DNA from 2 places in the Lentibacillus cibarius genome. Region 1 is predicted to be linked to the other one. Evidence: predicted binding sites of a transcription regulator. Region 1 holds the regulator's gene; the other holds the start of a gene.

Region 1 (7,691 bases):
TGCTTTTTCAATACCGCGACGGATACCTACCGGATTAGCACCGGATGCAACGTTTTTCAGTCCTTCACGGATCATCGCCTGCGCAAGAACCGTAGCTGTTGTTGTACCATCACCGGCAATATCGTTTGTTTTGGATGCAACTTCAGATACGAGCTGTGCACCCATGTTTTCAAAATGGTCTTCCAGTTCAATTTCTTTAGCAATCGTGACACCATCATTTGTAATCAATGGTGAACCGAATTTTTTATCAAGTACAACATTGCGGCCTTTTGGTCCCAATGTGACTTTAACGGCGTCTGCAAGTGTGTCCACACCGCGCAGCATCGCACGACGAGCGTCTTCACTAAATTTAAGTTCTTTTGCCATGATTAATCGCCCTCCTCAGTTTGTTATATGTTATTTGCTGACATTCCGGTGGTTAGCTGATAACTGCCAGGATGTCGCTTTCACGCATAATTAAGTATTCTTTGCCGTCGTAATTCACTTCTGTTCCGGCAAATTTGGAGTAAATGATACGGTCACCCTCGTTGACTTCAAGTGCCATTTTTTCTCCATTGTCTGCTGTACGGCCGGAACCAACCGCTACAACAGTTCCTTCTTGCGGTTTTTCCTGTGCTGAATCAGGAAGGACGATACCGCTTTTGGTTGTTTCCTCCTGTTCCACAAGCTCGATGACAACTCGATCCCCTAGTGGTTTAATCATGCCGACAACCTCCTTAATTCCTTTTCAGTTTTTTTATTAGCACTCGAATGTAGTGAGTGCTAAGTCCAATTATTATATTATAAAATTCAACTAAAAAATGCAAGCATTGTCTCTTAAAAAATTTTCAAGTACATCACGCTTGCCATTCTATTATAAGGTATTTGGAAATTATGATAAAATAGTTAATACTGTTTTTATAATAGAAGAATTGAGTTGAAGCATATACTGTAGAAATAAAAAAATAAAGGAGTCGTTTTATCTTGGCAAGACGGTATTGGTATGTGATTTTGACGTATATAATTATGCAATTTTCCGTGTTAGCATTTGCACCACTTCTGTACGTATTAACACCGTTAGGAATCACGGAAGCCTCGATTTATTGGTCCGTATTCAGTTTTATAGCCGGCCTGGTCGTTGTCTTGTGGCTCATGCGCCCGGATATGCAAATGACCCGGAACCAAGCAGATTCCGGACTATCAACGGGGGAAATTATTCTATGGGCTATTGCCGGACTTTTCATGGCATATCTTGCTAATGGCATTGCTTCGCGTATTGAAAAAGTTTTTTTAGGTGTGAAACCAGAATCGGAAAACACCCAAATGATTATGGACATTACCCGAGTGGCACCTATTTTTGTCATCGTTACAGCTATTATAGCACCAATATTAGAAGAGATTATTTTCCGGAAGATTATCTTTGGAGAACTTTACAAGCGGACGAACTTTTTTATTGCAGCGGCACTGTCGGCGTTAATCTTCGCCATTATTCATAGAGAACCTGAGCATACGCTTGTCTACGCTTCCATGGGCTTTGTATTTGCATTTCTTTATGTGAAAACGAAGCGTATTATCGTGCCTATCATTGTTCATATGAGCTTAAATTCCATATCCGTAATTTTATCGCTTGCATTGGATCTGGAAGATTTGCAAAAGCAACTGGAGACTATTGTGATGGCACTGACACCATAAAACCCGGCTATTACATGCATTCTTTTTAGCTGAGACTTATCATTTCTAAGGGGTAATAATTATTATGCGAATGACACCGAAATCGATGGCAATGATATATTTTCTTGTAGGAGCACTGTTCGTTAGCATTGCCGTACGCATTACGGACGGATCAGTCTGGAACTTTCCGACGATTATACTTGCAATTATTGCAACACTTGACATTGGTGTCGGAATCCGGATGATGATTATCCATCTCAAAATAAAAAGGAAAAAGAAGTAGTGCTAAACGGTTGCACTGCTTCTTTTTTATACTTCAGTATCGGCTTTTTATTCATCCTCAGCTAATGGATAATGCTTCAGAAAATAAACGAGTGCCTGTAGTTCAATTGCTAAATCGATATGATGAACACGAACATCGGATGGGACTGTTATTCTTGCGGGCGTAAAATTAAGAATTCCGTCTATTCCAAATTCCACCAGCCTATTTGTGATTTCTTGCGCCGCATTAGAGGGAACGGTCAAAATCGCTACTCGTACATCTCCCATTTTTTCTTCAAGATCATCGATATGATAAATCGGTACACCGTCACTGTTTGTACCCGTTTTATTCGGATCCGCGTCAAATGCCATCATGATTCTTGTATTGTTATTTTTCATAAAGTTGTAATGCAAAAAAGCCGTTCCGAGGTTTCCTACCCCAATAAGAGCGACGTTGGTCAGTTCATCCTGATCCAGTGTTTTCCGGAAAAAGCCAAGCAAATATTCCACATTATAGCCATACCCTTTTTTTCCCAATGCACCAAAGTAGGAAAAGTCCCTACGAATCGTCGCGGAATCCACTTTAACTGCATCACTCAACTCTTTTGAAGATACACGTTTCTTTCCCTGATGGTTGAGATTATTCAAAAACCGGTAATAAAGTGGTAGTCGTTTAGCAGTCGCTTGCGGTATTTTACTATTATCCACTGTCAGTCCCCCTTGTTGTCCCGATGATATTCACCTGATTTTCCGCCGGTTTTGGTAACAAGATACGTCTGACCGATAATCATTCCTTTATCAAGTGCTTTACACATATCGTAAACTGTAAGCGCTGTCGCTGACGCTGCTGTTAAAGCTTCCATTTCTACACCGGTTGAACCTTTTGTTTTAACGGATGCTGCGATTTGCAGTTCATAAACGCCATCTTTTATTTTCCAGTCAAACGTAATGTCCGTTCCCTTCAATTGCAGCGGGTGACACATCGGAATCCAGTCAGACGTCTGTTTGGCTGCCATAATTCCCGCTACCTGAGCGACAGCCAATACATCTCCTTTTTTCATTGTTCCCGCATTTATCTTTTCATATATTTCTTTTGTTAATTGGATACTTGAGACAGCAGTAGCCGTTCGTTCTGTTTCCTTCTTTTCACTAATATCGACCATTCTTGCCCTGCCCTGTTCGTTAAAATGTGTGAATTCAGACATTTGCTCAACTCCATCTAATTTGTAAGTAATCCTTTATCCATTCTAACAAAAAAACACAAAAAAGTCGTGATGAATTTCACATGATGATTACCCAGTCAATTCATGATACGATAGACACATGATGAATGAGGTGAAAAATCATGATACTAATGCAGCTTAATGATGTTTCCAAATCATTTGGGGCTGATGAAATTTTAGCGAATATAAAATTGGAGATTAAAGAAAATGACCGGATTGCTATTGTTGGGAGAAACGGTGCCGGTAAATCAACCTTACTAAAAATAATGGCGGGGGAATTTTCCCATGATAGTGGCGAGCTATTCAAACCGAAAAATCTTACCATTGGCTATTTGACGCAGCACACCAGCCTTGAATCCCATAAAACGATTTGGGATAAAATGTTGGAGGTTTTCGATCATTTGTTAAAGCAGCAAGAGGATTTAAGACAAATGGAGCGAAAAATGCAACAGACGGCTTCTCTGTCAGATACGAATTATGAACAGCTGCTCGCAGATTACGACAAAAAGCAGCAAAAGTTCGAGGAGGACGGCGGATACGAATATGAGGCAAATATTAAAGCAGTTTTGACAGGCTTGAATTTCGGTGACATTCCATATGATACACCGGTTAATGAACTGAGCGGTGGACAAAAAGCTCGGCTCGCTCTCGGGCAGCTACTGCTTAAAAGGCCTGATCTGCTAATATTAGACGAGCCGACCAACCATCTGGACATTGATACCATGACATGGCTGGAGCAATATTTAGGAAGCTATCCCGGAGCAATCGTCATTGTATCACACGATCGGTATTTCCTTGATAAAACGGCAGCTGTGGTTTATGAAATCTCCCGGAATCGATCAAAAAAATATAACGGGAACTACAGCCATTACTTAAACCAGCGTGCACTCGATTACGAACAGGAACTAAAGGAGTATGAAAAACAGCAGAACGAAATTAAAAAGATGGAAGATTTCATTCAGAAGAACATTGTCCGTGCATCGACAACAAAGCGTGCCCAAAGCCGCCGGAAACAGCTGGAAAGGATGGAACGTATAGACAAGCCTAAAGGGGACGAAAAGTCGGCCTCTTTCACTTTCCGGATCAACCGAACAAGTGGAAATGATGTATTGAAGATTGATCAGCTCAGCTTTCAATATGAGAATGATCCAGTGTTTCAAAACGTCACGATTCATGCTAACCGCGGTGAGCGCATTGCGTTAACTGGCCCGAATGGTGTCGGTAAAACAACGTTACTAAAAACGATAACCGGACAAGTTCAGCCTTCTGCAGGCACTATCAATCTCGGCACCAATGTAGAGATTGGCTATTATGATCAGGAACAGCAGCAACTAACCCTTTCCAAAACGGTGCTGGACGAACTATGGGATGAATACCCGGACACCGATGAGAAGGATATCCGTACCGTTTTAGGGAATTTTTTATTTTCGGGTGAAGATGTCCTGATACCTGTCCATTCGCTTAGCGGTGGCGAAAAGGCCCGCTTATCACTAGCGAAACTCATGATGCAAAATGCCAACTTCCTCATTCTCGATGAGCCAACCAACCATCTGGACATTGACAGTAAAGAAGTGCTTGAGGGTGCCTTAATGGACTTTCCCGGAACGATTCTATTCGTTTCCCACGATCGGTACTTCATTAACAGGCTGGCCGATAAAGTAGTAGAAATGCAACATACAGGGGCAACCATTTACTTAGGTGATTACGACTACTACATGGAGAAAAAACAAGAAGAGGCAGAGATCAAGAGGTTAACGGAGATAGAGGAATCTTCTGTGCAACAAGGAAATCGAAAGACGACATTCCATGAAAACAAGCAGCAGCAGCGGGAGAGGCGGAAGATCCAACGCCGCATTGAAGAACTGGAAGCGGTCATTGAACAGCACGAAACGGAATTGACTGCCCTTGAACAGAAAATGGCCGAACCAGACATCTATGAAGATCATGAAAAAGCACTTGAACTAACGGAAGAAACCAATCAGCTGAAACAAAAAATTGACTCGTTAATGGAAGAGTGGACCGAACTGCAAGAGGAGGATTAAAGGTAGCCCGTGTGATGCTAAATCATGCGGGTTTTTTATATTTTCCCACTATATCAACAGGTGATGAAGACCGCTCAAAAATAGCAATGCACAGGTTATCCACAAGTTAACGTATATGAGGTAACTTATTTAGCAGTGTTTTTTTTAGTTACCCACATTATCCACAGAAAAACACGGACTTATCCACACAATCCATCCACATACACACATCCCAATTAATATGCTTTCGCAAAAAATATCCACAGGCCCTTCAAGGACGCTGTGGACATTTCACTTTAACGGTAATGATGGATTAGCATTCAAATCCCAGCCAGACCGTTTGCCATGTTCAAAATTTACAAATCCAGCTGCGGCAATCATCGCAGCATTATCTGTACAAAGATTTAACGGCGGTATCAAAAGTGGAATACCTGACCCACTGAATTTAGCAGTCAGCGAATCACGGAGTCCTTTATTTGCTGCAACACCGCCAGCTACAATTACCTGTTTGGCACGATAGGCCTGTGCAGCCTTCCACGTTTTGGCCGTTAACACATCGACAACACTTGCCTGAAAACTGGCAGCGATCGCTTCTTTGTTGATATCCTCCCCGCGTTGGGTGGTGTTGTGGATCGTGTTGATAACTGATGACTTTAAGCCACTGAAGCTAAAGTCATAGCTATCCTCTCCCAGCCAGGCACGTGGAAAAGCAATGGATGCTTCACCTTTACTAGCGAGCTTGTCAATTTGCGGACCGCCTGGGTATGGCAGTTCCAACATACGGGCTACTTTATCATACGCCTCCCCTGCCGCATCATCACGTGTCTCACCAATCAGTTCATACTTGCCGTGTTCTTTCATTAGAACTAGTTCTGTATGACCGCCGGAGACGATCAATGCGAGCAGCGGAAATTCAAATTCCGAAACAAATCGATTCGCATAGATATGGCCAGCAATATGATGCACACCAATCAACGGCTTTTGTTTGGCAAACGCCAGCGCTTTAGCAGCATTAACCCCCACCAATAATGCTCCGACGAGGCCCGGGCCTTCTGTAACAGCAACTGCATCTATTTTCTCCCATGTCATGTCAGCCTGTTTGAACGCTTCCTCAAGAACGATCGTCATTTGCTCAACATGATGCCTTGACGCAATTTCAGGTACTACACCACCGAAGCGTTTATGACTATCAATTTGCGATGCAACCACATTGGAAACGATCTCCCGGCCATTTTTGACAATTGCAGCAGCTGTTTCATCGCAGCTCGTTTCTATTCCAACTATATACCTATCATTATTCATGATAAATCCACCCACATAACAATGGCATCCTCCTGGTTATCTGTATAATAATTTTTGCGGACGCCACCCGGTACGAGTCCAAACTTCCGGTACATGCGTTGGGCAGTGGTATTGGATGCACGGACTTCAAGGGAAAGGCGTTTCGCTCCCATATACATAGCTTGTTCAATCACATATAAAAATAACTTCTCGCCCAGCTTTTTCCCCCGAAAACTCGGAATAACAGAAATCGTTGTAATCTGTGCGTCATCAATAACATGCCACATCCCTGCGTACCCAATCATCTGCCCATCCAGAAACATGCCGTAATAGTGAGCATGGTGATTATCGACTATTTCCTGCAACATAATTTCCTTTGGCCATGGCGATGAAAAAGAAGCCTGCTCCACGTCCACGATGTCATCTATATCAGCACTGTTTACTTTACGAATAACCAGTTCAGCCATTTTACTTGTCTTCCTTCTGTTTTTTTAGCCATTTTGCTTCCGCTTCCGCCAACCGTAAATAATTGGGGGCCAGCATATGTGTATCATCTGGTGATTTCTGTTGTCCAGCCAATGCTAAATGGGATGGATTCGCCACGTTGCAAGTCCCGTGGGGAATAACTGCCCGGCTTCCCATCTGTTCCAAAATTCGTTCCTGATGTAATTGCATATCCGGACTTACAAACAGTACTTCTTGTTGCATATTCGCCAGCTTATGCAGCCAATCGTCCATGACTATATTCCTCTCATCCGCTACCGGTACAAGTATCCCTTCTTGCCACCGGTATAGCCCTGTATAAACAAGACCGCGCCGTGCATCAAAAAATGGACATATATACGAATCATAAAAACGTCCCTGCCAGGCAAGTACTTCCAGACTGGAAACACCCGTAACAGGAATGTCGAGCGACCATGCCATTGATTTTGCCGTTGTCAAACCAATGCGTACCCCTGTATAAGAACCAGGACCTTTTGCAACCACGATTCTATCCAAGTCGACAGGTGTCATATTCACCTCATGCATTAGATGAACGATTGCCGGCATCAACCGTTCCGAATGGTTCTTCTTTATGTTTGTCATGAACTCGCCTAAGGGCCGTCCGTCTTTCAGCACCGCCACACCCATCGCTTGATTTGATGTATCTATAGCTAATATATTCATTGCCAGTAACTCCTTGCCATCAACCGATCAACTCGGCTGCAATTGATTTGAAATGTGCATTCCCGGGGAAAAGTGTCAGCACACGTGT
Region 2 (7,691 bases), 610 kb from region 1:
TGAGCGAATAAAAGAAATTGTACCCATTTGGAAAAAAGAACATTGGGAAGATGGCACAAAATGGATAGGCGATCAGAAAGAAAACAAATCGTATGATAAGAAAATTCCTTCCGAGGAGGAGATGCGTGATGATTAATGTTCTGTTTTTTGCTGATTTGAGGGAAGCTGCCGGCAGTGAAAAGGTAAGCGTGGAAGCAGATGGATTATCCGTGAGTGAATTGAAAACAAAATTGTTGTCATCGTATGAACTCAATAATCTTGATCATGCTATGGTTGCTGTTAACGAAGAGTATTCCCAAGATGATACGCTGTTAAAGCGTGGAGATGTCGTCGCGTTTATTCCGCCGGTGAGCGGTGGATGATGTTGTTCCCTTACCGTTTGGCTATCCATTCAGCCAGGCGGTTTTTAGTTATTTGTATGATTCAATAGCTTTTTGTAAAGTGAAGTCCGGGGAAAAGTGCATCTTCCCCGGACTTCACTCTTTTGTGCCCAGCAGCTCTAAGCAAAACCTAACATCTCTTGGGCACGCTCACTCATTTTGGCTGGCGTCCACGCCGGCTCCCAGACAAGGTCAATGTTAATATCACCAATACCGTCAATTTGGCTGATGCGACGTTCAACACCAGCTTTAATGCTGTCATGCATCGGGCAGCCTGGTGTGGTCAGTGTCATGACAATATTCACATTGTCCTCCACATCGACAGCTATCCCGTATACAAGTCCAAGGTCCATAATGTTGATACCCAGCTCCGGGTCAATTACTTCAAATAATGCTGCACCAACTTTGTTTTCAAGTGACATATTGGTAGTCTCCTCTCACTGTTATTTCGTTAAAACACGAATAATGGACAATACATACAATAGGGATGTTAATGTAAGTAATCCCTGAAACAGGAAAACAGTTATATTGATTTGCAGAAGTCCGCTTACCGTAAGACCTGCTGTACTAATAATGAAAAGTGTAAACAAGATGACACTTGTCTTTTCATCAATCATTTCTTTTAACGTCGGAACTTTTTCTTGGCCGATCTTGTTTGCGTATTTATACGTCCACCATAGAAAGGGAACAATTTTATATAAATAGCCGAGAATGCTAAATACAATCCATCCCATAACATATAGGAAAATGAGCCATCCCCAGACGGTGATGTTGTGAATGCCGAAAACGCTGAATGCAAAGGCAAGCACATGAACACCGAGACCGTTCATTATGGCAACCAATGAAAAAGAAAAGGGTTTGTCTAGCTTTTTTTTCATTCGTTTGGTAAGTATTTCTCTAATATCGAGAACGAAGAAAAAGAATCCGCCTAACATACCAATCCATCCAATTGTTTCAAGTGTGGCAACTTTTGCCCAAAATGAAGCAATAAGGATAACAAGCCCAGTCATGTAAGTGAAGAATGCGGGTTTGGCCCATTTCATCGAATACCCGTGTGACAGACTGAACATGGGTACAAGTTTATAGGAAAAACCAAAAATCAGCAGTGAAAACCAGCCGGCTACACCAAATGTGATGTGTGATGACAAAATGGACCCATGGCTGGCAATCCCGCCAATGGACAGGTTCCATGCTAGTAAAAATCCGGCCACGATTGTCAGAGACAGGAAAATAATAGCACCTAGAATGAAAGCAGTCATCATGTTTTTCTGTTCCTGTTTGTTGATGGTTTTGACCATTTGTATGATGAACATGAGAACCCCGATTACGGCAATCATTCCACCGTATAATGCCTTATTGGGAGCCAATCCAAGCAGTATGGAAAAGGCTGTAATACCAACTGCGGTAACGATAAGTTGGATAAACCCGAATGTCTGATTCCAGATGGGTGTCAACAATGCTACTGGAACAAGCTGATACATCGCGCCCATCGCAATCATGACGGCATAGCCTAAAAGCAGGAAGTGGGCACCCATCCAGATATCCGGTATGCGAAATTGTCCCATGGTTAGTAAGTCACTGTTTATTAAAAGGACAATCTGTGCAACAACAAATGCTGCTAGCGCATAAAGAATAAACGCCAGTGGCAACTTTATATTCGTATTAGACTGTAAACTCCCACCAACCATATTAATTACCAGACTTCGTTATCGTAATTTTAAAGCTGCCATCATCTTGTGCTTCTGTTTCATGCGCATAGCCGCGGTCATCTAGTTCCTCGTATAAAAATAGTGGGCGGCGATCATTGATGATGGATAGTGACGCTCCATCATTCAGTTTATCGAGTGCTTTTAGCGTGCGCATCATCGGCTGTGGCGGTTCGAGTCCGCGATTGTCAATGATCATTTTGCGTCACCTTCTTGTTTAATGTAGATTACTTTCCAATGCTTTTTTTCTATCTTTTCCGTTTCGTAGGTGAATCCGCGCCGTTTTAATATTTTGTGTAAGGGGAGCGGATTGAATGGTGCGTGGAGGATAAATCCTTCACCATTGTTTAAACTTTTCACCGTTCCCATAATTTTGTCGAACGGTTCTTTTTTCATGGCCAAGTCTTGGCGAACATCCAGTTCCACCATGTTCTCTTGGTTATCCATCACATCACCCCATCTGTAGTAGAAGTTCGTTTGTTTCAATGATAATGATTTTCAGTATAGGAAGTAGTGATGTGTGTCACATTTCGGCTGGCGTAACAATTTTGTCATGAAGGGTTGTGATTTGAGGTCGTTGGAATGGAATGAAAAAGTAACCGGAGACGGCGAACTACTAATGGGAGGTCCACTGGTAGCTTGACACGGTTGAACATGTCGATTATATTTTTTCGATTCAAAGTTAAAAACCTCTTAAAATGAAAAAACAGATCACCTCTTTTGGATGATCTGTTTCATTAAAATAATTCGTCTTCCAATGCTTCGGTATCGAGTACAATGGCACCGTTATTATCGGATGAGAGCAACTTCTGCTTTTTTAGCTGGGTCAGGGTGCGGCTGACCGTTTCTCGACTTGAACCAATCATGTTGGCGAGTTCTCTGTTTGTAAATTGGGTAGTTAGCTTAACCTGGCCATCCTTTGTTTCTTTCCCGTAACTTTTAGCTAATCGCAATAGAAGCATGATAATTTGCTCATAAGTGTTATGAAGAATTTTTTCTTCTAACCGGCCTTGCAAATCAACAATGATGTCTCCAAGTACCCGAAATAATTTAATACTGCTTTCCGGATGTGTAATCAGGAAATTTTCAAATGAAGTGATGGGAATGTAAATTAAAATCGCATCCTCCAGCACTTCGGCATGTGCCGGACAGTCATCCTGTCTAAAAAATCCTTGGTGCGGAAACATATCGCCGGGCTGCAATACGTTGACAATCTGTTCTTTGCCATGGAAATCCGTTTTATAAATCTTTACCTTTCCCTTATGGATGAAGTAAACGTTTGTCAAGGGGTCGCCTTGCATAAATATATGGGTACCATGACGGTACATACGATGTTTAGCCAAATCAACAATTGACTGCATTTCATCGTCCGTCAGATCCTTGAATAAAGGGAATCGTTGCAGCAGTTCTTGTATAGTAGCTATATTCAATCCGCGTAAACTCTCCTTTATAACAGCTTGTGGTAAAAGGCTGTATGTTAACATTAATATGTTCAATCAACTTTTTTTCGTACCTTACAATATATCACTTCCTGCTTTAAATGTGAAATTTTTATAACGTGAGGATTGAGTCAAGTACTTGTGGGAGATTTTTTTCAAGTCCCTTTTTTGTATTGTTTTAGTCAACTTTTGGTAACGGTTTCATGTTTATATCATTTTAATCAGTTGGTGCTTTTTTACTTTTTCAAATTCCCCGTAATCCTTTTAATGCGTCTGTAATTGGTTTCCCGATAGCCTGCCTCAGATAACCCAGATTGTTGCGTGTTGCTTCTGCAGCACTTTCTTTTAGCTTTTCTACAAAGTGTTTAGGCGGCTTTTCTTCTTTGCTTTCCTGTATTAATTCCTGCGTCTGTTCAAGTATCCCCTGCAGCGTTTTTATCTTCAGATTATCTTTGAGGGCAACCATGATATCGATGAATTTATCAAGCCCTTTATCACTCCAACTACGCCCGTTTTTGAGCCTTCTAGCGAACACACTCATCGTTCCCTCTGCACTCCCCATCGGGCGGAATCCTGTTGTATCTATGCCCCTCTCTTTTAGTTTTTCACGGTAATCTCCCAGTGCCTCTGGATATTGGGAAAGCTGGGCAATTAACTCTTCCAGCCGTTCTTCCTTCTTTTCATTTTCAAGCGTACCCACCGCACTGTTTAATTCCACCATGAAACCTTCCCAGTCATAGCTTGCTAGTTTCTTTCGGATGGAGCGGTATCTTGAATGACCCCGAAACAAACGCTGCACATCCCGGGCAACATGAAAACGGTCGATGACAAAGGTCGCATTATGCTGGAAATGATCCCGGCAGGATGTGATCCACTTCGCTCCATCCCCATTAATAACGAGGTGGTGCCTGGTCGGATCATACTCGTAAGTAGCCATTAGATACTGCTCAAATTCTTCCCAGAACGGCAGATTTCCTTCATGAATGAAATGTCGCTTCTCTATCAGCTTTGCTCGTTTACCATTCATTTCCCAGCCCTGATGCACACTGGCAATCTTAATTTCCTTGCCTTTTTTCTTTTTCTCTTGGCTTTTCGTATAAAGCCCGTCCACCTCCACGAATACAACATCCTGTTCGAGTGGCACTGACTCTTCCGGCACAACCTCCGTATTCAAAAGCTGCTGGCGTATACCTTCATGACTGATGACAGGGTAGCCCAAAAGCTTCTCCATTGCCTTCCCAGCCTGTCGATAGGAAACGCCTGTTACAGCCAGTTCAATAGCCAAATCTTGCACCACCGGACTCATTCCCTTTGTGCCGTCAAAAGCTAAATACTGATCCAATAAATAGACATACTTTCCCGTCTCTTTATCTTGATAATAATTTCTTTTCAGTTCCACCTGCCCAAAGACGGACTCAAACTTTAATGTTCTTTTATCCTTCAAATAAAATCGTTGCTTATCCCTTTCTGAAGCAATCGCCTCATCTATTTCCTGTAACGTCTGTGCCATCACCTGAGAAAAACTTTCCTGCAATGCACGGTATGTAATTTGTTCTAATTCTTTCATTGTAAGCGCAGATATGATATCTTTCATTAGAGGACCTCTTTCTATAGTTGTTGTTGTAGCAGACTTAACTATACAAGAAAAGGTCCTCTTTTTCATGTAAAACACCCTTTAAACTACCGCGCTTCGCTTGCTGGCCTCATCTTTGGCGTAGAAGTCTTCCGACTTCAACACCAAAGATGAGGTATATGTTCTCCCATAAACATTTTACTCTAACTAACGTGAGTCGATTTCATCATTCGATGTAGGCAAGTAAAACATGGACGTTATGTTTTCATTCATGCTACCGTTGTCCTTCATGAAAGGTGACACGCTTTCCGCGGGCATGGCCTTCGCTAACCGGGGCATTTTTGCCTTTTGTTCAGTGATAAATATCATAAGCAATTGATGTCGCCAATCACTTCTTTAATGGTTATCACATTATAACATGGAGTTGCTCAACAAAAAGATGGAGGGATTGACAATGAAAGAAATGCAATTCACAGCTAAAATACATGCACCTGAAATTGACCCGCGTAATAGACATCCGAAAATCTTTGAAGTGTTCGATGGGTTGAATTCCGGAGAGTTTATGGAACTATCGAATGACCATGACCCGAAACCGCTTCATTATCAATTAATGATTGAACGAGAAGGGACATTTACCTGGGAATACTTGGAAGAAGGTCCGTCGATGTGGCGCGTATCTATAGGTAAGAAATAAATATAAAATTGTCGCCTCTGGATATTTTTCATCCGGGGGCGAAATTTTGTACTTTTTATGACAAATGGACAATAAGTGAAAAATGTCATATCTATTATCGAGAAAATCTTTTACACTAAATGCAGAAATACTTCAGGAGGGGTAACATGTTTCCACGGGATTACAATGAAAATCCGTTTATCGTTATTTGGGAGCTGACGCGAGCCTGTGAACTAAAATGTCTGCACTGCAGAGCCGAGGCACAGTATCACCGGCATCCGTTGGAATTGACATTTGACGAGGGAAAAAAACTGATTGACGATATTTATGAAATGGATAATCCGATGCTCGTGTTTACCGGTGGCGACCCGCTCATGCGCCCGGATGTGTTTGACATTGCGGATTATGCTGTGAAAAAGGGTGTGCGGGTATCCATGACACCGTCGGCCACACCGAATGTCACAAAAGAAGCCATGCAAAAAGCCAAAGATGTTGGACTATCACGCTGGGCATTTTCCATTGATGGCCATTGTGCGGAGGTTCATGATTATTTCCGCGGCACCTCGGGCTCATTTGATTTGACGATGAACGCGATTAAGTATTTGCATGAACTGGAAATGCCGCTGCAAATCAACACCGTCATTTCCCGGTACAATGTGGATTACTTAGAAGAGATGGCACAAATGGTAGAGGACCTTGATTGTGTTCTATGGAGTGTCTTTTTCCTTGTACCGACCGGACGTGGAAAGGAAAGCGACATGATATCCCCTGCTGAACATGAAAAAGTGCTACGCTGGTTGTATAAACTATCCAAGCGGGTACCGTTCGATATTAAAACAACCGCTGCCCAGCATTACCGGCGGGTGGTTATCCAGGGAAAGATGCGTGAAAGTCAACATTCGGACGACACCATCCGCTATGAAGATGCGCTAATGAGTGGGAAAACGGGACAGATTGATGGATTGGGCCGCGCGCCTAAAGGAGTCAATGACGGTAATGGCTTTGTATTTATTTCCCATACAGGTGATGTATATCCAAGTGGGTTGCTGCCAGTCAAGGGCGGTAATGTACGTCAGACCCCATTGCCGGTGATTTATCGCGAATCGGAAGTGTTTAAAAACTTGCGGGATCCTGACAAGTACAAAGGAAAATGCGGTGTCTGCGAGTTCCGTCATGTGTGCGGTGGTTCCCGATCACGCGCTTACAATGTGACAGGTGACTACATGGAAAGCGAACCGTATTGCGTGTATATTCCCAAAGCATGGCGCGAGCAGCATAAACGTGAACGAAAACAAAAAACGTCCAACTGATGAGCAGTTGGATGTTTTTTGAAAGATAAGAAGCTATAATATTTGGCGATATAACTTTACTTGCAAGGTTAAGCCACGTTCATGCTGCGTATTTGGTTTGCAGGCTCATTTACAAAAACAGAATGACGAGCAGCCCAACCGCGAAACAGTAAAAAGCAAAATATTTGAGATTACCCCGGGCCATAATGTTCATGAACCAGCGCAGTGAATAATAGGTTGCTATAATCGACGCGGCAAATGCGAGAATCACTGGTATGGCCACCACACTAAAGCCACTATCACCACTAATTAGATCTTTTGCCGACATCATGGTAATGCCAAGGCTAACCGGGATGTAGAGTAGGAAAGAAAACCGCAATGCCGTGTCCGTTTTCATTCCGACAAGCATGGCTGCGACAATCGTGGCACCTGAACGGCTAATGCCGGGAACGAGTGCAACTGATTGGGCTAGTCCAACAATAATCGCATCACGTACGGTAATACCACCGTCATTTTTGCGACCGCGCAAGTTTCGGATAACCCATAAAGCAGCCCCGGTAATTAAGAGAGTTACGCCGACAACGGAGACAAAGCTGAGTTTTTCCTCAATATAATCTTCAAACAAAAGACC

Evidence for each region. Region 1 encodes Rex, which represses fermentation and respiration genes when NADH is low (regulators of the CRP and FNR family bind a similar motif). Its sites were predicted from a motif close to TTGTGAAATATTTCACAA; they were not measured.
Region 2: a site for Rex is predicted at 2,598-2,615, ahead of FFL34_RS14115 (DUF2249 domain-containing protein). Genes of this name have one in related genera too.

The regions. Positions count from the first base shown of each region.
Region 1 is NZ_VCIA01000001.1:2,264,366-2,272,056, reverse strand. Features, by position in the region: gene groL (chaperonin GroEL) at 1-366, opposite strand, end outside; gene groES (co-chaperone GroES) at 419-703, opposite strand; gene FFL34_RS11110 (CPBP family intramembrane glutamic endopeptidase) at 964-1,671, shown strand; gene FFL34_RS11105 (YdiK family protein) at 1,736-1,933, shown strand; gene FFL34_RS11100 (redox-sensing transcriptional repressor Rex) at 1,981-2,619, opposite strand; gene moaC (cyclic pyranopterin monophosphate synthase MoaC) at 2,622-3,116, opposite strand; gene FFL34_RS11090 (ABC transporter ATP-binding protein) at 3,257-5,176, shown strand; gene tsaD (tRNA (adenosine(37)-N6)-threonylcarbamoyltransferase complex transferase subunit TsaD) at 5,447-6,457, opposite strand; gene rimI (ribosomal protein S18-alanine N-acetyltransferase) at 6,454-6,903, opposite strand; gene tsaB (tRNA (adenosine(37)-N6)-threonylcarbamoyltransferase complex dimerization subunit type 1 TsaB) at 6,905-7,603, opposite strand; gene tsaE (tRNA (adenosine(37)-N6)-threonylcarbamoyltransferase complex ATPase subunit type 1 TsaE) at 7,623-7,691, opposite strand, start outside.
Region 2 is NZ_VCIA01000001.1:2,875,084-2,882,774, forward strand. Features, by position in the region: gene FFL34_RS14090 (molybdenum cofactor biosynthesis protein MoaE) at 1-136, shown strand, start outside; gene moaD (molybdopterin converting factor subunit 1) at 129-362, shown strand; gene FFL34_RS14100 (metal-sulfur cluster assembly factor) at 500-802, opposite strand; gene FFL34_RS14105 (hypothetical protein) at 824-2,068, opposite strand; gene FFL34_RS14110 (DUF2249 domain-containing protein) at 2,070-2,285, opposite strand; gene FFL34_RS14115 (DUF2249 domain-containing protein) at 2,282-2,533, opposite strand; gene FFL34_RS14120 (Crp/Fnr family transcriptional regulator) at 2,824-3,516, opposite strand; gene FFL34_RS14125 (ISLre2 family transposase) at 3,770-5,119, opposite strand; gene FFL34_RS14130 (DUF2249 domain-containing protein) at 5,562-5,792, shown strand; gene FFL34_RS14135 (TIGR04053 family radical SAM/SPASM domain-containing protein) at 5,939-7,081, shown strand; partial or broken gene FFL34_RS14140 (undecaprenyl-diphosphate phosphatase) at 7,191-7,691, opposite strand, start outside.